DNA from 2 places in the Neobacillus terrisolis genome. Region 2 is predicted to be linked to the other one. Evidence: riboswitches for the same ligand, from Rfam matches in the RefSeq annotation. Region 2 holds a riboswitch; the other holds the start of a gene.
The links. Region 2 has a riboswitch for thiamine pyrophosphate ahead of thiC (phosphomethylpyrimidine synthase ThiC). Riboswitches for the same ligand answer to the same signal wherever they lie in the genome.
Positions count from the first base shown of each region.

Region 1 (12,077 bases), on a different contig from region 2:
CTTGTCCTAGGTTTCCAAGAGAAAAAATTAAAAAAGCTGTTGGGAATTACAGAGGATCAGCTTCAAGCACAAGTGACTGCCACTACACCACCAGCAGAAAATGTGGATAGCGACTCCGTGTTCAAATCCGTAACGAGCGAGGTTCTAGATGAAATCTATGATTTCGTAACAATTGGCGGTGGTCCTGCTGGTGCTTCAGCTGCAGTGTATGCTGCCCGTGGAAAGTTAAAAACACTTGTTATCGATAAAGCACCAAAAGCCGGAACCCTTGCCATTACCCATAAAATTGCTAACTATCCTGGTGTCCGTGAAAAGGTAACAGGACTTGAGCTTCTAAATCGGATGCAAGCCCAAGCAAAAGATTTTGGGGCACAGTTTGTTCGTACAACTGTCCTTTCTGTTGATTTTTCAGATGACATTAAAAAAATTAATGTCGCTGAAGGAACGATTAAAGCAAAGAGCGTCTTCATCGCCGTAGGAGCAAAAGCCCCATCAAGTAAGATTGCAGGAGAGGAAGAGTTTACTGGACGTGGAGTAAGCTATTGTTCAACTTGTGATGGCGCATTTTATCAGGATCGAGTTGTTACCGTTATTGGTGATAATGAGGAAGCGATTCATGAAGCTGAAGTCTTATCAAAATTCTGTAAAACCGTTAAGCTTTTGGTTCCTGTTGCACAGGTAAAAGGTGACGCTGACCTCTCTGTTTTGGAAAACAAACCAAATATTGAAATTTATAAGCGGTATAGATTAAAGGAAATTAAAGGTTCTGATAGCGTTGAAAAAGTAATCATCATGGATGACCAAAAAGCAGAGCAAACTTGGGATGTAGACGGAGTCTTCTTATATTTAGGCGGAATGAAGCCAGGAACAGACTTTTTAGGAGATGCTGTCAACCGGGACGAAGAAGGTTATATTATTGTCGATGATTTGCTTCGTACAAATGTTGAAGGCGTTTTTGCCGGCGGTGACGCGAGAAGAACACCGATCAAACAAGCGGTTATTTCTGCAGCTGATGGTGCAATTGCTGCCTTGAGTGCAGAGCAGCATGTGAACAAACGTTCAAAACTTCGTCCACAATATAGTTAATTCAAATATGGGATGGGGAGAATTTTCTCCTTAAACAAGCATAAAAAAAGCCTGTCCTTCATATTGGGCGTTTGCCCTGATGGACAGGCTTTTCTTCTTTTCTTGTTCATATCAAAAAGAATTAAAGGAAATAATAAAAAAGTGCCTGACGCACGACACGTTATTTTTTGCTAACATGCCATGGGCCAAGCACCTTGCATTAAGGTTTATTTTGCAAAAACATGGTTCCCGATTGTAACCGTTACTGGTCGAGAAAAGATCCATTGGCTAACAGCCGTTCTTGGATTATAGAAATATAATGATCCCTTCCCTTGACCTCTCAATGCCAACGCTTCATTTACCGCTTGTCTTGCAGAAGCATCTGCAGGTTGATTAATAGAGCCTGTCTTAACAGGAGTAAATGCATAACTTCCATTTACTTGCTGATAGATGACGCCATTTACTGTATTTGGAAAAAGAGTGCTATCTACTCGATTTAACACAACTGTCGCTACAGCGACTTTACCTGCGTAAGGTTCACCTTTTGCTTCTGCGTGAACAAGTCTTGCCATTAATTCTTTTTCAGCTGCGGTAACAGATGAATTTGGGATCACCAACTTTTGTCCCGGATAAATAAGATCGCTAGATTTATTGTTTGCTAGTTTAATAGAAGCAACTGGAACTCCAAATTTTACACCTATCTTATAATAGCTATCACCTGATTGTACTTGATAGCTAGTTGATGCTTCGGATTGATGATTTAATGTAAACATTGAAACCGATAATGATAAGACAGATGCAATCACTAGTCTTTTTAATTTCTTCATGTTAAAACCTCCTAGTAGTTCTTGCTTATCGCTCTACTAGTAGGCTAACACTTGTAATATACTATTTCATGGTCCAAAAAATGGCAGTAGAAAAATAGGCTTTCAAATTACTAGTATAATAGTGTTCGTGAAAAAAATTACATTATCATCCAATCGCAATCCACTACCATAAATCCCCATCACTAACAAGAAAAGGTCGGATCTTTACGAAACATTTCAGCCCTGTAATAAAAAAAGCCCATTTCCTCAACACTTTAACGCACTACTCAACTGGGGGACTGTCCCCCAGCACTTTAACGCGCTAATCACTTGGGGGACGATGGCTATTTCTCACGTTTTTTTAAAACCATAATAAGATATATCAAAATGGAAAGAAAGACGGAGACTGCTGCGGTTAGGTAGATACTGTCATAGCCAAACATTTGACCAATTTGTCCGAACAGGATCGCTCCGCACCCTATTCCTAAATCGAAAAAGGAAAAGAAGGTTGCATTTGCCATCCCTTTTCGATGGATGGGTGCTTTATCAACGGACCAAGCTTGCAATGCCGGTTGAATCGTACCAAACCCTAAACCATAAAGCACAGCTGCACAATATAGAATAAAGCTGTTTGGAAGCCAAGCCAACAATAACATCGCAATAATGATTAACACTGTGCCTGGAACAAACACCGCGCCATGTCCTTTTCGATCATAAAGTTGACCTGCAAAGGTACGGCTAACCATTAACGCAATAGCGTACAAAAGAAAGTACCATTGGATGCCAGGGATATCCTTTTGAACTGTATATAAAGGAAGAAAAGTAGCAATTCCACCAAATGTTACGGTAATAAAAAATAGCAAAATCGATGGAGGCAACGCACTCTTTTCGAATAAATCCCATTTTTTCCGATTTGATGTGTGAGCTTCAATCGAAGGTCTGTCTACTTTTTTAAATTTAATTCTAGAGGCCAGTAAATAGGCCGCTAACCCAAGACCTGCGCAAATAAAAAACAATTGTTTAAAGTTCAAAACACCAACAAGTGCCAATCCTAAGGATGGTCCAATTGCCATGGCGATGTTTCCTGAGAGGCCATAGTAGCCCATCCCTTCTCCACGCCTTCTTGGAGGGATCAAATCGGTCGCAATCGTTCCGGAGGCCGTTGTAGAGAAACCCCAGCCAACTCCTTGAATAATCCTTAATAACAAAAGAAACATAATTCCCGTTGCATAACCGTATAAACCGACCGAGACTACAAAAATCACAAGGCCAATTAAATATACAAACCCTCTCCCCTTCGTTTCAAGGGCATGCCCTGCATATGGTCGTAAAATTAATGCAGAAAAGGTAAATATTCCCACGACGATCCCAATCATTTGATCATTTCCGCCAAGCTCCTCTACAAATAGTGGAATCGTCGGTAACGTCATTTGAAATCCTAGGAAAATGAAAAAGTTGGCTAAACAGATCAAGATAAAATCCTTCGTCCAAATTTTTTCTTTCCCCTCAGCAGAATGCTTCCTTTCTTTCACTACCTGTTGGTTCATAATTGTCCTTCTCTCTTTAAATTGTCAAACTGTATAAACCATATTTTAACTTATTATATTTCGACTTACTAATTATTTATGTATTTCAATATGGAAGCATAAATTTTCCATACATGATCAAAAATAATAGGAATAACAAATCAAGGTGAGGTGATGATATGGGTTTACTTGATGCGTATAATCAATGGAGAGAATTAAGATACGAGAATCATATTGCCAATATGCAGGCACAAAATAAATGCCCCGATTGTAATGGAAAGGGCTACCACACCTTTCCCGTAAATGAATTTGTTTATTATTCCAATCCGTATGATTGCCCTGGCTGCAATGGCAGCGGCCAGTTTACCGACTGGAACGAACTTAAATAATTTACCGCATTAACGTGCCGGGGGACTGTCCCCCGGCACGTTAATGCGGTAAATGCTTACCTGCTTCGGTCTGTTTTTCCTCTTTTTCTTTGCCAAGGTATGGCTATTGAGAGTAAAATGAATGAAATAGGTTTCCAAATCATTGAAAAAGAGGTCTGGACTACGCCCATGAAGTTATTTCATTCAGCTCAAGAAGCAATTATACGTTTTTGGAAAAAAAATCATATCACGCAAATTTTTCTATTGGTCTCTTTAGTTTTCATTCTATTAACTATATTATTCTTTGCTTTCATGGCAAGCCGTGCCAACGTCCAAACATTAAAGGACGGCTTAAGTCAAGCAACCATCATTTATGATAAAGATGGGGATATTGCCAGTACCCTATCTACGAATCGGACGAAAGGGGTTAAAGTCGAAGAACTCCCTGATCACGTTAAAAATGCCGTAATCTCCATAGAGGATGAACGATTTTACGAACATAACGGCTTTGATATTAAAGGGATTGCCCGAGCCTTTATTAAAAATATATTTGCTTTAAGCATAACAGGCGGGGGCAGTACGATTACTCAGCAGTTAACAAAAAATGCCCTTTTATCACCTGAGCAAACCTATAAACGTAAAATCGAAGAGCTCTTTCTTGCTGTAGAAATTGAAAAGCATTATGAAAAAGATGAAATATTACAAATGTATTTGAACCAAGTTTATTTTGGAAGCGGAGCATGGGGAATCGGTTCTGCATCCAAAAAATACTTCAATAAACCAATCGACCAAGTGACGATTAGCGAAGCCGCATTGCTGGCAGGATTATTACAGTCCCCTTCAGCATTGGATCCATATCAAAACTATGATCGAGCCATTAACCGTAGAAACACTGTACTTGCTAAAATGAAAGAATTAGGAAAGATCACAACAGAAGAATATAAAACCGCCCGCAATGAACAAATCAAACTCGAAGATGGCGGTGGAAGCTTTATCGAACGCTCCTACCCTTACTACGTCGATGCTGTTTTAAATGAGGCAATCGGTGAATACGGTCTGACTCAGGATGAAATTTTAACCCGTGGTTACCGAATCTATACGGAAATGGACCAAAACTTACAAGCTTCACTTGAAAAAGTGTATAAAAGAAATGCTTTGTTTCCACGAAGCCAAGATCCAGCAGTCATGGTACAAAGCGGAGCAGTCCTGCTCGATCCTCATTCAGGCGGAATTCGCGGGGTTGTTGGCGGCCGCGGAGACTATGTTTTCCGAGGCTTCAATCGCGCTACTCAGCTTAAGGCCCAGCCCGGATCGACCTTAAAACCACTGGCTGTATATACGCCTGCGCTTGAACAAGGCTACGAGACCACGTCCATGCTCGTTGACCAACAGATGGAATTTAGCAGTTATCAACCTGAAAATTCATCGAAAACCTATCAAGGGGAAATTCCGATGTACAAGGCGGTTGAAAACTCCGTGAATATTCCTGCTGTTTGGCTTTTAGATAAAATAGGCCTAGCAAAAGGGCTTGATTCATTAAGGCGGTTTGATATTCCTTATGAAAAACAGGATGAACATTTAGCAATCGCCCTTGGCGGGATGCACAAAGGGGTTTCACCACAACAAATGGCTGAAGCATATTCCGTTTTTGCAAACAAAGGAAACCGGGCAGAAAGCCATTTTATTACCAAAATTGTCGGTCCCACAGGAAAAATTATTGCAGAGCGAAAAGTAACAACAAAAGACGTAACCTCCAAGAAGGTTGCTAATGACATGACAGCCATGCTCTTAAATGTTGTCGAAACTGGAACCGGACAGCGAACCAAGCTTCCAAATGTGCAAATCGCCGGAAAAACCGGTTCAACTCAGCTTCCTTATAATGATATTAATGGTACGAAAGATCAATGGTTTGTCGGTTATACTCCAAACCTTGTTGGGGCTGTGTGGCTTGGATATGACATGACCGATCGTCAGCATTATTTGCCTAATAGCAGTTCTGACACGGTAGTCCCTATTTTCCGGGCGATTATTGAGCAATCTCTGCCTTATGTCGAACCTGGCGAATTTGAGACACAATCCGTCAACAGCCAGCTTTCTCAAGATGATCACACGGAAAAGGTGATCAAAGAAAAAACAGAGGAAGTAAAGAAAAAAGCGCAGGAGATAGAAAAACTGATTGTCGAAGAGAGCCCGAAATGGAAGCAGACGATCGAAAAAGGAGTTCAAATCCTGATCGATATTAGTGGAAAAGTAAAAGAAAAAATAACCGACCTTTCCAAACCGTAACATTTCTAAACTTCTTAATCCTTGGCTTTGTTAAAGAACAATGTTGATTTTGAGTACTCTGTTGATTGGAGCGGAAGGTGCGAGACTCCTGCGGGAGAAGGTGTCTCGGGAGACCCCACAGGCGCTATGGCGCCGAGGAGGCTCCCGGACTCCCCCGCGGAAAGCGAGCACCTGGAGCGCAAATCAACAGCCCAATATAACCCAGCCTAATCCTTAAAAAAGAGGTTCTATCCCGAAACACGCAAATGTGCTGTTATCCGGGATAGAACCTCTTTTAAGCCGTTTTATTCTTTTTTCCACTTTCTGAAAAAACATCAATCGAGTTCTGCACAATCTCTTTTTTTAAGTAAATGGTTGATAAAGCCATAGTCATCCCCAAAATCGCCCAAAACAGTGGTGCCACTGGAACCGTGCTTATATTGAAAAAGGCTTGAACCAAATAACCGAAAATCGCGGAAAGAAATCCATACAATTGGATTTTCCTGTCCCCATCAATCCTTTTCAAAGCAAAATACGCATTCTTAAAAACAACCAAAAGTAAATACAAATATACCAGCAGTGCCGGAACACCTAAAGTAATCGCCATTTGTAAATACTCATTGTGAGCCTTATCAACAATGATATCCCCAAAAACTTGCTTCTTTTCCTCATCATTTGGAAATACTTGATCAAATGTATCAGGTCCTGAACCTAACCAGAAATTTTCTGAAACGAGAGGCAGGGACTTTTTCCAAATAAACAAACGAAACGAACCTTCACGCCCGGTACTTGTTTGTGTAGCAATACGATAAGAATCAGAAAAAAGCGTCATAGCCCGTTCATTAAGGGCCCCTTTTTCTGCAAAATTAATGGCCACCATTAAAAGGAATAACGTCATTAATAATACAATCCATTTTTTCCAAAGATATTTTCTTTTTAAAATAACTATGAAAGAGACAAAGATAAGTCCACAAAAAACACCGACCCAACCGCTTCTTGTTCCTGAAAAAATTAACGATACAAACGCTAAGCCTATCGTTGTTAAGTAAAAGGCGGAAAGAATTCTCGTCTTTGCCGTTAAATAGATGGAAATAGTTAACATGATAACAAGGACAAGATAAGAGCCAAAAAAATTAGGATTGTCAAAGAAAGAATAACTTCGAATTTCGTTGTAATATAGAGGAGTTCTAGGCAAGAAATCTAAAAAATAATGCTGGAGAATTCCATATGTCGATACAAAAATAGACACAATCGCCATGCCCGGAATAATCTTTTCGATCTGCTTTATTGTCATTAATCTATAGGAAAATAACAAAATACTTCCGTAACAAAGAAACGTTAGTAAGCCTTCGTGTCGGCCTAATCTGCCATAAATGGATGCGTATTGATTGACTGAAAAAATGGTTGAAAATCCAACTAAACACAGGAAAACAAAGACAATTAGTTCAATTGAAAAATAAGGCTTTTTTAAATTTACTTCCCATGATTTTCGCTTTATGATTATACTTAACCACGTAAGCACAACAAAAAGCTCCAAATAGATAAACTTTATGTTTGTGTAATACCTTTCAATCCCCCATGGATAGATGAGGAACGGAAATAGCAGAATAAACCAATAGACCATAATTAGCTCCTTTAATAGTCGACTTACTTACAAGGTGAAAAACCTAGCACAACGCAACGGCCCTTACAATCTATTTTAATATAACATTACCTAAAACACATATTTGTTTTTATATAAGAAGAAAGGACGCCCTTAACGGCCGCCCTTCCTATGAATTAGTTCATTTCAACCTGATTTCTTATTTTCCGCGCGGCCCCCGTAACGGAAGGAGCTAAACTAATCGCAGAAATAACTGCAACTCCGTTCGCTCCAGCTTCGATAACTGATGCGCTGTTATCTCCATTGATTCCCCCTATTCCTACAATCGGAATGTCACAACCATTTTCCCTTAATGCTTGGATTAGAGAAAATCCCGCTGCTTCCTTTGCATCTTCCTTCGTTTTTGTCGGAAATACCGGGCCAATCCCTAGATAATCCGCCCCATTTTTGATTGCAAACTCTGCTTCCTCAATCGTATGGGCCGAGACTCCAAGAATTTTGTCGCCAATCAGTTTCCGCACGCTTTCAACAGACTCATCCTCTTGCCCGATATGAACTCCATCTGCATCTAATCTGAGTGCAAGCTCCACATCATCGTTGACAATAAACGGAATCTTGTTTTTCCGGCACAATTGCTGCAGTTCCTTTGCCAATGCAAGTCTTGCAGAACCCTCTAGCGCTCCTGTACCCTTTTCACGAAACTGAAACAATGAAATTCCGCCCGCGATCGCTTCGGTTAATACTTCAGTTGGTTTCTTCGTACAATTGTTGCTTCCTACGATAAAATAAAGCTTTAGCAGCTCTTTTATTTTGTCTCGATTGATCCTTGCCATTTTTGGCTTCACTCTTTCTCTTAAAATATTTCTATTAAACTTTGACTCTTTTATATTTGGCGTTGATTTCCGCTCCAGGTGCTCCAATCAACAGAGTGTTAAAAATCAAAATTGTTCTTTAAATATGCCAAACTATTAATAGCTGCCTCTGCGATTATAAGCCCAATGATTTGTCGGGCCGTGCCCCTGTCCAAGCTTAAGGTCGTCTTCAATTGCCGCTTGAATAAACTTTTTAGCGCGTGCAACTGCCTCATGTGCGTTTTGGCCACTAGCTAATCCTGCTGTAATCGCTGCTGAAAAAGTACATCCCGTTCCATGGGTATTTTTGGTTAAAATTCTTTTACTGTTAAAATAACTAAATTCCTGACCATCAAACAAAACATCCATCGCTTCTTCTTGTTCCTCATCATGTCCGCCTTTCACAACAACATGCTTGGCTCCAAGATCCACGATTTTCCTCGCCGCTTCACGTTTATCATCCAGAGTTTTAATCACCATTCCGGTAATCACTTCCGCTTCCGGAATATTTGGTGTAACAACCATTGCAAGTGGAAGAAGATGCTCCTTCAATGCTGCTATCGCCTCATCCTGCAATAAAGAGGCCCCGCCTTTAGCAATCATCACTGGGTCAACGACAACATTGTTCCATTGATAATGTTTGATTTGCGCAGAAACAGCCTCAATAATCTCCGCACTAAATAACATCCCTGTTTTTAGTGCGTCTACCCCTAAATCATCCCCGATTGCTTGAATTTGCTTGATGACAGCTTCTGATGTTAACGGGTAGACCCCATGAACACCAAGTGTATTTTGCGCTGTAACTGCAGTGAGCGCAGACATTCCAAATACAGCTAATTCCTGAAACGTTTTGAGATCGGCCTGAATTCCTGCTCCCCCGCCGCTATCTGAACCGGCAATCGTTAATGCTTTATTTGTTACCATTTGTAGTCACCTTCCTTAAGAGATTTTTTCAATTCTGCTGTATTGGATGATTTCATCTTTGGAAATTTGAGATAAACTATTTAATAATTCAATTTGAAAGCTGCCCGATCCATTTACAGCAGCCTTCTTAGCTGCAAGCTCTGCAGCGATTCCATAGACTGCAAGGGCTGCAGCACAAGCTGTAACTGCATCTGACTCAACAGCATGGAACGCACCGATGACGGAAGTTAACAAACAGCCTGTCCCGGTTACTTTTGTAAGGAGTGGATGACCATTGCGAATTATGTAGGTCGACTTCCCATCAGAAACAACATCCTCTTTTCCTGTTGCAACGATAGTCGAGTTTAATATTGCAGCGGTTGTTTGGACTAAATCTACTACATCTCCCTGGGCATCTCCGCCATCCACACCTTTTACTGTCCAATGTTTCCCAGCGACATTGGCAATTTCAGCAGCATTTCCTCTAATTACAGAGAACTGAATGGACTCAATTAAGTTTCGAGCAGTTTCAGTTCGATATGGTGTCGCCCCTGCTCCAACCGGATCAAGCATTACCGGAACCTTATGCTGATTACCTGCTTTACCTGCTATGTGCATTGCCTCGACCGTATTTTCATTAAGAGTCCCAATATTGATGACAAGTGCCTTTGCTATTTTCACCATATCCGCTACTTCTTTACGGCTATCCGCCATAACTGGCGAAGCTCCAAGCGCCAATAGCCCATTGGCGGTAAAATTGGTGACAACCACGTTGGTAATATTATGTATTAGCGGATTTTGTTCACGAACTTGCTGTAATAAACTAGCGATCTTTTCATGATTCATTATGAATTTCTCCTTTTAAAAAAATGACTGTGTTAAACTTGAAAGTTGATTTCCGCTCCAGGCGCTTGCTTTCCGCGGGGCGGGCGGTGAGCCTCCTCGGAGCTAAAGCTCCTGTGGGGTCTCACCTGTCCCGCTGCTCCCGCAGGAGTCAAGCGCCTTCCGCTCCAATCAACATTGCGAAAAAATCAACACTGAGCTTTAACACAGCCTAAAAAATAAAAAAGCCAGATCCTAATCGGACCTGACTTCGTGAGTGAAAGAAATAACGTAAAGCTTTTCCACTACTTTCCCACGCTGGTATCATCCAGATCAGGTCCAAAGGGTTGAAAACGAAGCTCGAATTCTCTCAGCCAAAATTGGCACCCCTAGTAGCAACCTATTCATTTACTTAACGTAAATATCATAGCTTTATTCATCATTTCTGTAAAGAATTATCTGAAAACCAGACAACCTGCTAAACTACCATTCGAACTCAAGCTGATTCCCCAAGCTCATGCTCAGCAATAATCTCATCAATCTTTTCCATCGCATTTACAGCATCAGTGCCTTCAGCGCTAATTTTAATCGATGCCCCTTCAGGAATCCCAAGTGACATCACACCCATAATGGACTTTAAGTTTACCTTTTTATTATTGTACTCAAGAGAAATCTCAGATTGGAAAGGTGCTACTGAACTGACCAGCACTGTTGCTGGGCGTGCGTGAACTCCAGCAGAACTTGTAATCTTATAAACTTTTTCTAACATGATCTATTCCCCCAGCTTTTTATATTATTCGTTTACTAAATCCTCAACCGTTGCTACAACCTGTTCGACTGTGAAACCGAATTCCTCAATCACAACATTCCCAGGAGCAGATGCACCAAATTTATCAATACCTAACACTCTTCCCTCAAATCCAACATAACGGTGCCAGCCAATAGAAGCTCCCATTTCTATCGCCAAGCGCTTTGTAATTCCACTTGGTAAAACGGATTCCTTGTACTCCTTGGACTGCGCTTCAAATCGATCCCATGACGGCATGCTAACGACAGAAACAGAAATTCCTTTTTCCGCCAAGACAGCTTGTGCTTTAACAGCCAATTCAACTTCGGATCCTGTTGCAATTAAAATTGCATCGGCGACAGCCTTTTTACCTTCTGAAAGCACGTAAGCACCCTTCGAAACCTTTTCGAACGTATCCTCTACAGCACCGTCAAGTATCGGCAAATCCTGTCTTGATAACACAAGCGCAGTTGGTGTATCGGTTGACTGGAGCGCTAACTTCCATGCAGCCGATGATTCGTTTCCATCTGCAGGGCGTATCACTGAAAGACCTGGAATTGAACGCAATGCCGCCAACTGTTCAATTGGTTCATGCGTTGGCCCATCCTCCCCTACCGCAATACTATCATGCGTTAGTACATAGGTTACTGGAAGCTTCATTAATGCGGCCAAACGAATTGCCGGGCGAAGGTAATCAGAGAAGACGAAGAACGTCCCACCAAAGGTTTTTAACCCCCCGTGTAAAGCAATCCCGTTCATTGCTGCTCCCATTGCAAATTCACGTACACCATACCAAATGTTCTTTCCACTGTAATCAGCACGGCTAAAATCGTGTTTATTTTTCATATACGTTTTATTAGAGCCCGCAAGGTCCGCAGATCCGCCAAAGAACGCTGGAACAACATCAGCAATCGCATTAATGGCATCACCTGAAGAAGAACGTGTTGCAATCTTTTTTCCTACCTCATACTTTGGTAATGAAGTCTCCCAATTGCTCGGAAGCTTTCCGGCAATCGCTAACTCAAGCTCATTCGCAAGTTCAGGATAGGTCTCCTTGTATTGAGAGAATAAAACGTTCCAA
Region 1 is NZ_JBKFGH010000008.1:28,305-40,381, forward strand. It holds gene ACI48O_RS05755 (FAD-dependent oxidoreductase) at 1-1,086, shown strand, start outside; gene ACI48O_RS05760 (cell wall hydrolase) at 1,293-1,892, opposite strand; gene ACI48O_RS05765 (MFS transporter) at 2,216-3,418, opposite strand; gene ACI48O_RS05770 (methionine aminopeptidase) at 3,577-3,786, shown strand; gene ACI48O_RS05775 (transglycosylase domain-containing protein) at 3,955-6,051, shown strand; gene ACI48O_RS05780 (O-antigen ligase family protein) at 6,326-7,654, opposite strand; gene thiE (thiamine phosphate synthase) at 7,810-8,466, opposite strand; gene thiD (bifunctional hydroxymethylpyrimidine kinase/phosphomethylpyrimidine kinase) at 8,602-9,408, opposite strand; gene thiM (hydroxyethylthiazole kinase) at 9,424-10,233, opposite strand; TPP riboswitch at 10,503-10,610, opposite strand; gene ACI48O_RS05800 (phosphocarrier protein HPr) at 10,706-10,978, opposite strand; gene tkt (transketolase) at 11,003-12,077, opposite strand, start outside.
Region 1: linked by a shared signal. The riboswitch ahead of thiM (hydroxyethylthiazole kinase) and the one ahead of thiC (phosphomethylpyrimidine synthase ThiC) in region 2 are both predicted to bind thiamine pyrophosphate.

Region 2 (12,077 bases):
GCGCTTCGTAAACATGAACAATTTCATCAGCAAATCCCGGGGAAACATAAAAGGAATTCACCAATTCTAGCGTTTCACTAACATAACCAGTCTCTTCTTCCAACTCTCTTGCTGCGCAAGAAAGCGGGTCTTCTCCCTTTTCTAGCTTTCCGGCTGGGATCTCTACCAGATTTCGTTCCAGTGCTTTCCGAAATTGCTCGACCATGACGATTTTGTTATCGGCTGTTACAGCAATCACAGCAACGGCTCCGGGATGTTTTACTATTTCCCGTTTTGCTGTTTTTCCATCCGGCAGTTCAACATCATCAACCTGCAAACTGATTACCTTTCCGGTAAAAATATGTTCCGTTTTAATCGTTTTTTCTTCGAGGCGGCTCATTTTTTTCCGTCACTCCTGTTCTATTCCGATATGGTAGACTCATACATTTTACCATACTTTAATTTTGGGGGAGAAACGAATGAAAATCTATGTTCATGATAAAGGCTTCGTCCTCGTAGGAAAAGCATGGGAAATTAAAAGAAAGATTGCCGAATACCGCCGCCGCTATGAATTGATGATCGATTGGGCAGAGGATATCACTCGCTAAGCCTTAATCGTAAAAACGATAAATTTGTATCACACTTCATCCATTCGATAGAATAGAAAAGAGCATACAGGAATGGAGTGAGGCAATTGGAGAAACGACAATTAGGCCGTTCTGATCTTTTCGTCAGTAAGCTGGGCTTAGGCTGTATGACACTTGGGACAGAGGAAAAAACGGCTCGCGGAATTATCGAGGCAGCATTAGAGGCTGGCATTAATTATTTTGACACGGCTGATTTATATGATTTTGGAACAAATGAAAGTATTGTTGGACAAGCACTGAAGGCTGTCCGGGATCAGGTTGTTATCGCGACAAAAGTTGGTAACCGCTGGCGGGATTCTAAGGACGGCTGGAGTTGGGATCCATCGAAGGCTTATATAAAAGAAGAAGTAAAGCAAAGTCTAAAGCGACTCGGAACGGACTATATTGATTTGTACCAGCTTCATGGCGGCACTTTGGATGACCCAATTGATGAAACAATTGAAGCATTTGAAGAATTAAAAGCGGAAGGGTTTATTAAATATTACGGAATTTCTTCGATTCGCCCGAATGTCATTCGCGAGTATATTTCTAAATCGAACATTATCTCGGTTATGATGCAATATAGCCTTCTCGATCGGCGCCCTGAAGAGGAAGCCTTGCCGCTTCTACAGGAAAATGGAATTAGTGTGGTGACACGAGGACCGCTTGCGAATGGCTTGCTGAGCAGTAAGCTGCTTGATAAAGCATCGACCCGGGTCCGAGAAAATGGTTATTTGGATTATTCCTACGAGGAGTTGGCCAAGCTTTTGCCGCTGTTTCGTGAAAAACTTAGTACGGCTTCCGGGCGGCCATTTACGGAAATAGCGATACAATTTAACCTAGCCAATCCAGCCGTTACATCGATAGTCGCTGGTGCCAGTTCGGTTAAACAACTTCGCGAGAATGCGGCTGCTGTTTGCAGCTCCCCGCTGACTGAGGATGAGATTGAGCTGATTCGGTCGCTGACGAAAGCAAATCGATATGATCAGCATCGATAAGTTTTTTTATAGATGAATTTTGTTTAGCGTATGATTGTTTTTAGCGCTGCGGACTTTAAGGGGGTTTCCGTTTTATGGCATTGATGGGGGCGAGTGAGCCATATCGCGAATAACATGGGCATATCGCTTGAAGCTTGTACCATTTATTTTAATCTTGACCCATATATTTTGAAAGTTGGACCATATCTTTTTAGCCCCCTTACTAATTTGGACACCTAAATTTAGTAGGAGTACAATTTAGTCATAAGGGGAGGAGTCCACTATGAGTAAGAGAAATAGTGTGATTGAAGAAGTTAAGAAAAAATATGTTCGTATGGCTTTAGAGTCAGGAAACATAGCGTTTATTGCAAGAAAATTAGGTATGTCTAAAAGCACATTAGGTAGTTGGGTCAATGTGTATCGGGATGAAGTTGAACGTGAAATGGCTAATGAAGGAATACTTCCACTAACTCAGCCCCCTGCTCCCAACGATTTACAAGCCAAGTATGAAAAGGCTATGAAGCTCTTAGGTGAAAAGGAACTTGAAGTAGCTCTTCTTCGTGAGCAACTAAAAAAAAAATTTCCGGGTTAAGTGACCAAATAAACTTAGCTAATGAGTGGATCCATGAGGGCTTTCCAGCCCTTCGAGTTCTAAAAGCTTTAGGAGTGCGTCGATCCACCTACTATTATCGAGAATCTCATACCCCTTCTCCTAAAAAGAACACTGGAGGGCGGCCGATTCCAGGGTTTTCAAGAAAAAAAGATGGGAAAAGGGTTCTTGATTCATCTATTAAGATTTTTATAAATAGGCTACTTGATGGCGAGGATTCCGTATATGGTTACCGAAAATTAACTCGCTGCTTACAGCGGAAATATAAGCTAATCATAAATAAAAAGAAAGTGTATCGTTTGTGTCAGGAAATGGATATATTACTCCCTCAACGTGAGAAAAAGAATAAACACCCTCGGCGTATATCTAGAAATCACATGGTAACCGGTCCGAACCAGCTTTGGCAACTGGATATTAAGTATGGCTATATCGCAGGATCTCGTCGATTCTTTTTCCTCGCCAGTGCTATAGATGTTTTTGATCGTACCATTGTAGGTATCTACAAAGGAACAGAGTGTAAGACCAAGTCGATCACAAGAATGTTACAGAAAGCCCTATTAAAAAGAGGAATTCCTTCAGAGGAATTAACAAAACTAGTTATACGGACTGACAATGGTCCACAGTTTTGTAGTAAAGCATTTTATGAATTTTGCGAAGCCCATAAGGACCAACTAATTCATGAGAGAATCCCACCTAAATCGCCAAATTATAACGCTTATATAGAGTCATTTCATAGTGTACTTGAACGAGAATGCTTCCAAAGACATGAATTTAGGACACTTGAGCAAGCATATAAAACAGTTGACGATTATATCGATTTTTACAACAAAAGGAGGATTCACGGTAGTTTGTTTGATCGTACTCCTAAAGAGTTCTTAAAACAGTTTGAAGCAGGACTAATAAATCATAAAAAACCAATCGCTGTATAGATAAAAAAGTTTTTTTAAAAACAAAGGAATCGTGAGAAAACATGAGTATATGTCCAAACTTAGGGGGTTGACCCGATATATTTCAAAAGTTGGTCTATAAAATTTTTCAGATAGGTCATATCCACAATTAGAAGGCCATATAGCCTCTTTTATGAGCATATAATTGTCTAAAATCCTGAGCATTTTCAAAAAACAAGCTCAATTTGAATAAAAAACCTTGTTTTCACTCAAAAAATCAATTTTCCGCAGCCAAAATTCACGAAATCAATCATTTTTCAAAAGAAAAAGGCGCCTGTTACGAAAACAGGCGCCTTTTTTGCGTTTGCGGCAATGGACCGTATGACCACATTCATACGTTTAGCCTTCCGGCATGTTCATTGACTTATGCAAATTAGCTCATCGCTTAATAAATATAGCATCCTCTTAACTGAATAACAAGAAGAATTTTGTTCCATTAGCTTCTTTCATGATCTTTATTGAAAACAGGGAGCTTTTTCTTCAAAGTAAATAAAAAATTAACATAAAACTTCCCATAAAAAATTATAATGTAATTAATTCATTTTCTTTGCCAATCGTCCCACAAATTTTGTACAATTAAACTATCAGTAAGGCTAAATAATTTTTCCAAATTTCATATCTTATAAACTTTGAAAGGTGTTGAAGATTATGGCTAAAAAACCAGAAACTAAGAAAATCTCCGTAGATTCACCCGTTACTTTAAAAGGATTTGTAAAAGCCATCTTTAACGATACAATTCATGTACAAATTGGTGGAAAAATTATCCCTATTCCTGCTAATGATCTACAGCTTGATAAATAATATTTTTGTAAAAAAGAGCAGCTAATCAGCTGCTCTTTATTTGATTAAGCCAAGCCCCCCCATGCTTCATCAATCGTTTCCTGAAAAATAGAATTCAACTGGATGGTTATATCCTCTCTCTTCTCACTCATTGATTTAGCATAGTCTTGAACACGATCTATTTCTGTTTTTACATAATCATGGATGACTAAGGACTTCAGTTCCTGTTCAAGTCCTTGCCCAGCCCTTTTTCTTTCCATTATAGCTAAGAGTTCTTGCTTTAGTGGACCAGGACTTAACATTTTGTCCACCAACACTGGAAATTCCACAGGTGGAAAAGTGTTGTAAATCTCAATCCATTTACAGGCTAGAATCGGACGAAGCACGTAAAAATATTTCTTTATCGTCACTTTCTCTCCCTGCATATAGACCTGAAAATTACGTTTAGCCATATTTAAATAATGATGCATGGCTGATTGAGGCGAAAAAGCTTTTGTCTCGATTTCCTTCAGTTTTTCGATGAGTGACCCCGTTTGGAAATAAACGGTTCCCGAATGGAGCCACTCTAATAAATGAGGATTTGCTTTTTTTAAAAGGCGGAGCGCTTTACGTAGCTCCCAGCCATTAATATCGAGACGGTCATCACTTGGAAGTTCAATCACATCTCGTTGTTCATCAATGGATAAATACCATTCCTTAGGATGGGCATATACAAATCGAACATCATAGTCACTATCTTCCCCGGGTATTCCCCATGCCCTGCTTCCCGCCTCAACTGCAAAACAAACTTTTACGTTAAACTGTTGCTCAATATTTTGGATGGTTGTGACAATTTTTTGTTTCATGGTTCCATCACCTACAAGATCACAGTAAGGTATTTTTAATTTGCAGTGGTCAAATTTTTATTGATAAATCTCTCCACCGCCAGCTTTAAACTCTTTTGCTTTTTCTGTCATACCTTCATCAATAACCTTACCAAGTTCGCCCTCTTTTTCCAATGCCATTCCTCGAATATCATGAGAAATTCTCATGCTGCAGAATTTCGGACCACACATCGAACAGAAATGTGCTGTTTTCGCACCTTCGGCAGGTAAGGTTTCATCATGATACTCCATCGCCCGTTCCGGATCAAGGGACAAATTGAATTGATCACGCCAGCGGAATTCAAATCTTGCTTTAGAAAGGGCGTCATCACGCTTTCTGGCACCAGGATGACCCTTGGCCAGATCAGCAGCATGTGCAGCGATTTTATAAGTAATGACGCCTACTCTAACATCCTCTTTGTTTGGTAGACCGAGATGTTCTTTAGGCGTTACATAGCAGAGCATGGCCGTTCCAAACCAGCCGATCATCGCTGCGCCAATTGCCGAAGTAATATGGTCATAGCCTGGAGCGATATCGGTAGTAAGCGGTCCTAATGTATAAAATGGCGCTTCTCCACAAATCTCCATCTGCTTATCAACATTTTCTTTAATCAAATGCATCGGCACATGACCCGGTCCTTCAATCATAACCTGAACGTCATGCTTCCAGGCAATCTTTGTGAGTTCCCCCAACGTCTCCAGTTCGGCAAATTGTGCCTCATCATTCGCATCAGCAATCGACCCGGGCCGCAAGCCGTCCCCAAGCGAAAAAGCTACATCATACTTTTTCATAATTTCACATATTTCCTCAAAATGTGTATAAAGGAAATTTTCTTTGTGGTGGGCTAGGCACCATTGCGCCATAATCGAGCCCCCTCGTGAAACAATCCCTGTCACTCGCTTGACCGTTAAGGGGATATACCGCAGCAAAACACCAGCATGGATGGTAAAATAATCAACCCCTTGTTCTGCTTGTTCAATTAGCGTATCACGAAAAACCTCCCACGTTAAATCCTCCGCGATTCCATTTACTTTTTCAAGAGCTTGGTAGATTGGTACTGTTCCTACAGGTACTGGACAATTGCGAATAATCCACTCCCGGGTTGTATGAATATTTTTTCCGGTTGATAAATCCATCAGCGTATCAGCGCCCCAGCGGGTTGCCCACCTCATTTTTTCTACCTCTTCTTCAATCGATGAGCTTACGCTTGAATTACCAATATTAGCATTAATTTTCACATGAAAGTTACGACCAATAATCATCGGCTCACTTTCAGGGTGATTTATATTTGAAGGGATAATCGCCCGGCCCCATGCAACTTCTTCTCGAACAAATTCCGGATCGACATTTTCCCTAATCGCAATATACTCCATTTCAGGTGTAATCACGCCTTGTCGTGCGTAATGTAATTGCGTGACGTTTTCACCCGTTTTGGCCCGCAGCGGTTTCCTTTGTAAGCCTGGAAAAACTTCCATATTTGCAAGTGGGGCGTCTTGTTTGTAGCCATTATCCTCAGGTTTAATTGCTCGTCCTTCATACTCTTCGACGTCTTCACGTTCAAGAACCCAGTGTCGTCGCAGTGGGGTTAACCCTTTTCGAATGTCAGTGTCGTATTCATAATCTGTGTATGGACCGCTAGTATCATAAACCCGTATAGGTGGATTGTTCTCCTCCCCGACCGTTCCGATTGTTGGACTCAACTGAATTTCACGCATCGGCACTTGAATATCAGGTCTTGAACCTCCAACATAAACCTTTTTACTTCCTGAAAAACTAGATAAAATTGACAGATTTAGATCAGTAATCGACTTGTTCATCATTATGTCCTCTCCTCTTTTAATTTTGACTCTGTTATTGGCTGTTGATTTCCTCTCCAGGTGCTCAGCGACCCAGCGGGGGAGTCCGGGAGCCTCCTCGGCGCCGTAGCGCCTGTGGGGTCTCCCGTGACACCTTCTCCCGCAGGAGTCTCGCACCTGCAGCGAAGATCAACATTGTTCTTTAACAAAGCCATTTTAAAAAGGACAAAATCCAATCCATATTTTAGCATGAAAAAACCAGGTCTTGATTAAGACCCGGCAGATGTTAGCGAAAATTAAGTAATGTCCATTGCACAAACCATTACTAATTTACAGTATTCTAACTTCCCCACGCTGGTATGAACCAGATCAGGTCCCGAGGGTTAAGAAACATCGTCGCGTTTCTCTCTCAGCCCAGCTATTGGACACCCCTAGTTTTAATATTTTGAATTTACTCATTTACTATAAACCACCGTCATCATCTTGTAAACCTTTAATTTCCATTTTTCGAACCTATTATCAATTTCCTTATAAGATTAGATTAAATTGTTCTTTTAGCTGTCTTTTAAGCTTATTAATGTAAGACTCACTGAGAAAGCCACTTCCACCACGGATAATTTCGATCGCATAATCTAGTGGCGGAGCTGTTTCCTTATCCTTATTTACGACGATAAACGTTAGAACATTTTTCTTTAACTGACCCTCTATTTTTACATCAATCAGCGCTGGGCGGTAGCTTTTATATTTTACGCCTTCTCGGCGATAGAGGTATGAAAGAGCTTCCTCTGGAACTTCATAGACTATTCCTTCGACAACTCCTCCCTCTTCAACAATATCCGCTCTTCCTCCGTCGCTAACCATCCTTGTGTACCGAAGCTGATATCCATCAAGTATTCCCACGCCACTAACATTTTGAAAATAATCAGCAACGTGATCCAAATTAAATCTCTCATGATCCATACAGCTTCCATAGGCGAAGTAAAAGAAGGTCGGGGTTTGTTTAAAAGAATGATAGATTTTCCAGTCATCTAAATCAATTTTATTACGAAGCAAATTCTCATGGTCAGGGCTTATTGTGTATACATACGCATTGTGCGAGCCGATGTCTGTATACACTGTTTGCTTGTGGCGATCATACAAATTATCCTTACCTGGACCAGCATAATCCTCTAATTGATCAAGGGTCCTAAGCTGTTCTTCATTCATAGAATACAATTCGCCATAGACTTTGTTTCTAACTGAGCATTTCATAGCCGGGTAGCCTTCTCCAGTGTCATATAACTCCCCATACGTCCAACTTTGTTCTGCTAGGCATTTTGCTCCCTCTAGTAAGTAGTGGTTCGCTTCATGCTTTCTTAATGTTCCATACACAAATACAAGAACTGTATCATCCATAAAAATGGATCAACTCCTTTGTTTCAAAGTATGAATTGCATACCTCCAACACCGTTCCGCAGTGTTCTCTGACTTCTAATTCATACTATTCGGTAAAGCAGACAAGTTCCCTTTTTCATCAATTTTTTTTATTGAAAAAAGAGCACAAAAAAACCCCGGTGTGGACAAAGACAAGCATGTCCAACAACCGGGGTTTTCATATAAAAAATTAAGCGTTTTTAACCAACTTCATTTTTGCTTGAGGTTTGAAAATTCCGAATGGCTTACCTACAGGGCATACCACACGGCCAAAGTGGTTATTTAATACATTTGCACCAGCACCATAAAACCCAATTAAAGAAATTAATAACTCAGAAACAGCTGCAACCTGATGTGCTAACTCAGGAACAACACCAAAAGTTGAAAGGATAAGACCAATGAACAAGAAATCGATTAACACAAAGATTGAGAATAAAACCATATTTGTTTCCATTGATCCTACTGTTAAGAAAAGGCTTAGAATTAAATATCCGATAAATGCAAAACCAAGTTGCTTAGGATCAACATTTGCTGCTAATTCTTCTCCAAATACACCCATTTGAATTAACCATGAAGTTCCAACACCGATCCAGAATAGTCCGTAAGCACCGAATGCTGTTTGTCCAAAAACATTATTATGCTTTGCATCTTGAACACTAGCAAATAACTGAGCGATACCGCCTAGGAAAAATGCCCAAGGGATTACAAAGGAAAGGCCTTCTGTAATTCCTAATTTTTGTGATGAAGCGATTAGTGTAACCATTGCAAGACCGAACATCCCAATTGCGGATGGATCTGCAACCTGAACTTTTACGTTTGTTGAATTGTTTTCCATAACTTCCTCCTAAAAAATAAATACTAAATAAATATACTAGAATATTAGAGCGGAGCCAACAACAAGTTGAGGATAAATGCAAATAGATTTTGTATTAAGCAAAACGGACTTTCCATCGTTGTTTATAAAGGCATGTCTAATGTGGATTATGCGGCTTATCCTTCAAGTACAATATCCTATTCTATTTTTCTACCCTCCTCTTTGAGATTTAGCAAAAAAGAATGGTTTACGGATATTTTTTTTAACTGATATGTTTTTGTTAGACAAGAAAGCGTTTTCGATTTGTTGTTTAACAAAAGCATGTCATAGCTGAGGGAGAAACGTAAACTGTCAATTTTCGCAATTCTTTTTATTTAGAATTTTTGGATATTTCAATAAAATTATATCTTTTCGTAGAAATTTGTCAACAGATTTATTCCAAAATCATCAAGGCTTTAATATTTTTTCCAACCAATCGCTGATAGGTTTTATAACTTTAACTACCCAATCTAGTGGATTTGGCAGCTTAATTCCTAAATATAAAGTCATATTTAACAAAGTTCCAATGATAAGTAAAACAATAAACACCACAATCTCTTTTTTCATTTTTTTCTTTAATAAAATCCAAATTTGAAAAACTCCATATATTATTGCACCTACTAAGATTCCTAAGCTCGTAATCACAGAGGAATCCCCCTTCCCAATCTAAAAAAGTGCATACTCGTAACAAGTGACATAAAAGCTTAGTTTCTTAAAGTACTTAATCAAATTCATTATTCTCTCGGAATCAGTCTTTCATTCTCGCCAAACTTAAAAGAATATTTTCAAAAAATAAATGAATAATAAAAAAATGACATATTCATCTTAGAGGTTAAAATGTTAGAGAATGGGAAAATTTCACAAAACCAATTCACTGTATTAGTGACAATGTATTTAATTGGCAGCTCCATTTTACTTTTACCTTCCGCTTTTGCTGGCAGGGCAAAACAAGATGCTTGGTTAGCGGCGATACTGGGAGTGGCAATTGGAACCCTCTTAGTTTTTTTGTACAACACAATAGGAAATTCCTTTTCCAACATGACCTTGGCTGAATATAGTGAAAAAATCCTTGGTAAATGGCTTGGCAAATCCGTCTCTATAATTTTTTTCAGCTATTTCTTCCTAATTTCTGCACTTGTACTACGGAACATTGGTGATTTCTTAGTTACACACATATTAGCGGATACCCCCATCCAATTTATCGAAGCGATTTTTTTAATCATTGTTATTTTCGGAGTTCATCTAGGCTTAGAAACCTTTTCAAGAACGTCAGAGTTTTTATTTCCGTGGGTATTATTTTTACTATTTCTATTAATCATTTTCATTTCCCCTCAAGTAAAGTTTGAAAACATGCTGCCCGTGTTCGAGGGAGGGATAAAGCCGATTATTTTTGGTTCTCTTCCTTACATTGGTACACCCAGCATGGAACTTGTTGTTTTTTTAATGATCATTCCCTTTGTACAAGAGACAAAATTTACAAAAAAAGCCTTTTTCTCAGGATATATGATTGGGGGCATTGTATTAATTATAATTTCCTTTCTATCCGTTCTTGTCCTTGGTGCAGGTATAACTGCAATTGAGATCTATCCTACTTTTCTTTTGGCAACTAAAATTAATATTGGGGATTTTTTACAAAGAATTGAGGCGATGTTGGCAATCGTTTGGTTTATCACGATCTTTTTCAAGCTGGTCATCTGCTTTTATGCATCTTCGCTTTGTTTGGCGCAAACCTTAAAACTAAAGGATTATCGCTTTCTCCTAATCCCTTTAGGGTTGTCGATGATGGTTCTTTCTCTTGTTGCTTATCCAAATTCCGCTTATTTTCTATCGGTGATCGGATCAATATGGTTCCCTTATTCGATTCTTTATGGAATTATTCTTCCGGTATTGTTATTAACAGTGGGAAAAATACGAAAAATAAAGACTAACAATAAGGGCTGATCCAATCAAGCATGGTAAACACGCTCCGGGATCAGCCCTTTCAAATTATAAGGCTATGTTAAAATAGACTGTTGATTTCCGCTCCAGGTGCTCCCTTTCCGCGGGGGAGTCCGGGAGCCTCCTCGGCGCCATAGCGCCTGTGGGGTCTCCCGTGACACCTTCTCCCGCAGGAGTCTCGCACCTTCCGCTCCAATCAACAGTGAACAAAAATCAACACTGTTCTTTAACACAGCCAATTATAAAAATAATTCGTTTTGATAAAAAAAGTTTGGTTTAATGGTTTCGTTTTTAAAAGGTTTATGAAATATATGTGTGGTGGCCGGAGAGAGTGGAGGAATGAGCCAAACCCAATTTCCGGTTACATTTCTTCCGCATGCTGCCTCTTTTTCTTCGAACATTTTAAATTGCTGTGCTGCGGTGTGATGGTCTACCAAACTGACCCCATCTTCTTTATATGAATAAATTATCGCTTGATTTAATTCAATCAGAGCCCGGTCCTTCCATAACGATGAATTAGTCTCTGTTTCAAGCCCCATTAACGAAGCTATTTTCGGGAGCAAATTATATCGATAATCGTCCGCAAAATTCCGTGCTCCTATTTCCGTTTCCATGTACCATCCGTTAAAAGGCGCTGCCGTATAATGAATTCCGCCTATTTCTAAGCGCATTTGCGCAATAATAGGAACTCCATACCACTTTAATTTTAAATCCTTAAACCAATCATAGTTAGGATGACGAATGGGAATTTCTAATACCTTCTCTTTTGGAATAGCAAACATTTTTGGTTTATGATCTTTCACTTGAATGACAAGAGGTAATAGGTCAAAATGAGTGCCTTCTCCTTCCCAGCCAAGCTCCTCACACATTTTTGTAAACGCTAAAGAATGAGAATCTCCTACTATACCGGATTCTGTTTCATATCCGGCATAACGAATTAATTGGTGATTCCACAATCTAACATGCACTTCATGATTTATTTTCGGCTTAAAAATGGTTATGGTTGGACGAATTTTTCCATCATTCGTTGCATAATCAATATGCTCAAATAACGCATCACGAATTTCCTCTTCCGTTTCAAGATGCCGTTTATCAATGATATGTAGACTTTCCCAAAACAGCCTGCCAATGCACCGATTGCTATTGCGCCAAGCCATTCTAGACCCATGTTGAAGCTCCTCAAAGGTATGGACATAATATCCTTCTGCTTTGATTTGCTGCTCGATCTCCTCAAGTCTTTGATCCATTTCCCCTTTTGTTTTACCCAACTCTCCGTAGCAAACCGTTATAAAAT
Region 2 is NZ_JBKFGH010000006.1:204,940-217,016, reverse strand. It holds gene ACI48O_RS05010 (NUDIX hydrolase) at 1-379, opposite strand, end outside; gene mciZ (Z-ring formation inhibitor MciZ) at 459-587, shown strand; gene ACI48O_RS05000 (aldo/keto reductase) at 674-1,603, shown strand; gene ACI48O_RS04995 (transposase) at 1,866-2,174, shown strand; gene ACI48O_RS04990 (IS3 family transposase) at 2,162-3,121, shown strand; gene ACI48O_RS04985 (hypothetical protein) at 3,788-3,940, shown strand; gene ACI48O_RS04980 (nucleotidyltransferase domain-containing protein) at 3,985-4,764, opposite strand; gene thiC (phosphomethylpyrimidine synthase ThiC) at 4,822-6,603, opposite strand; TPP riboswitch at 6,909-7,022, opposite strand; gene ACI48O_RS04970 (gamma-glutamylcyclotransferase family protein) at 7,108-7,974, opposite strand; gene ACI48O_RS04965 (acetate uptake transporter) at 8,183-8,827, opposite strand; gene ACI48O_RS04960 (hypothetical protein) at 9,254-9,490, opposite strand; gene ACI48O_RS04955 (GerAB/ArcD/ProY family transporter) at 9,683-10,786, shown strand; gene ACI48O_RS04950 (nitric oxide synthase oxygenase) at 11,023-12,077, opposite strand, start outside.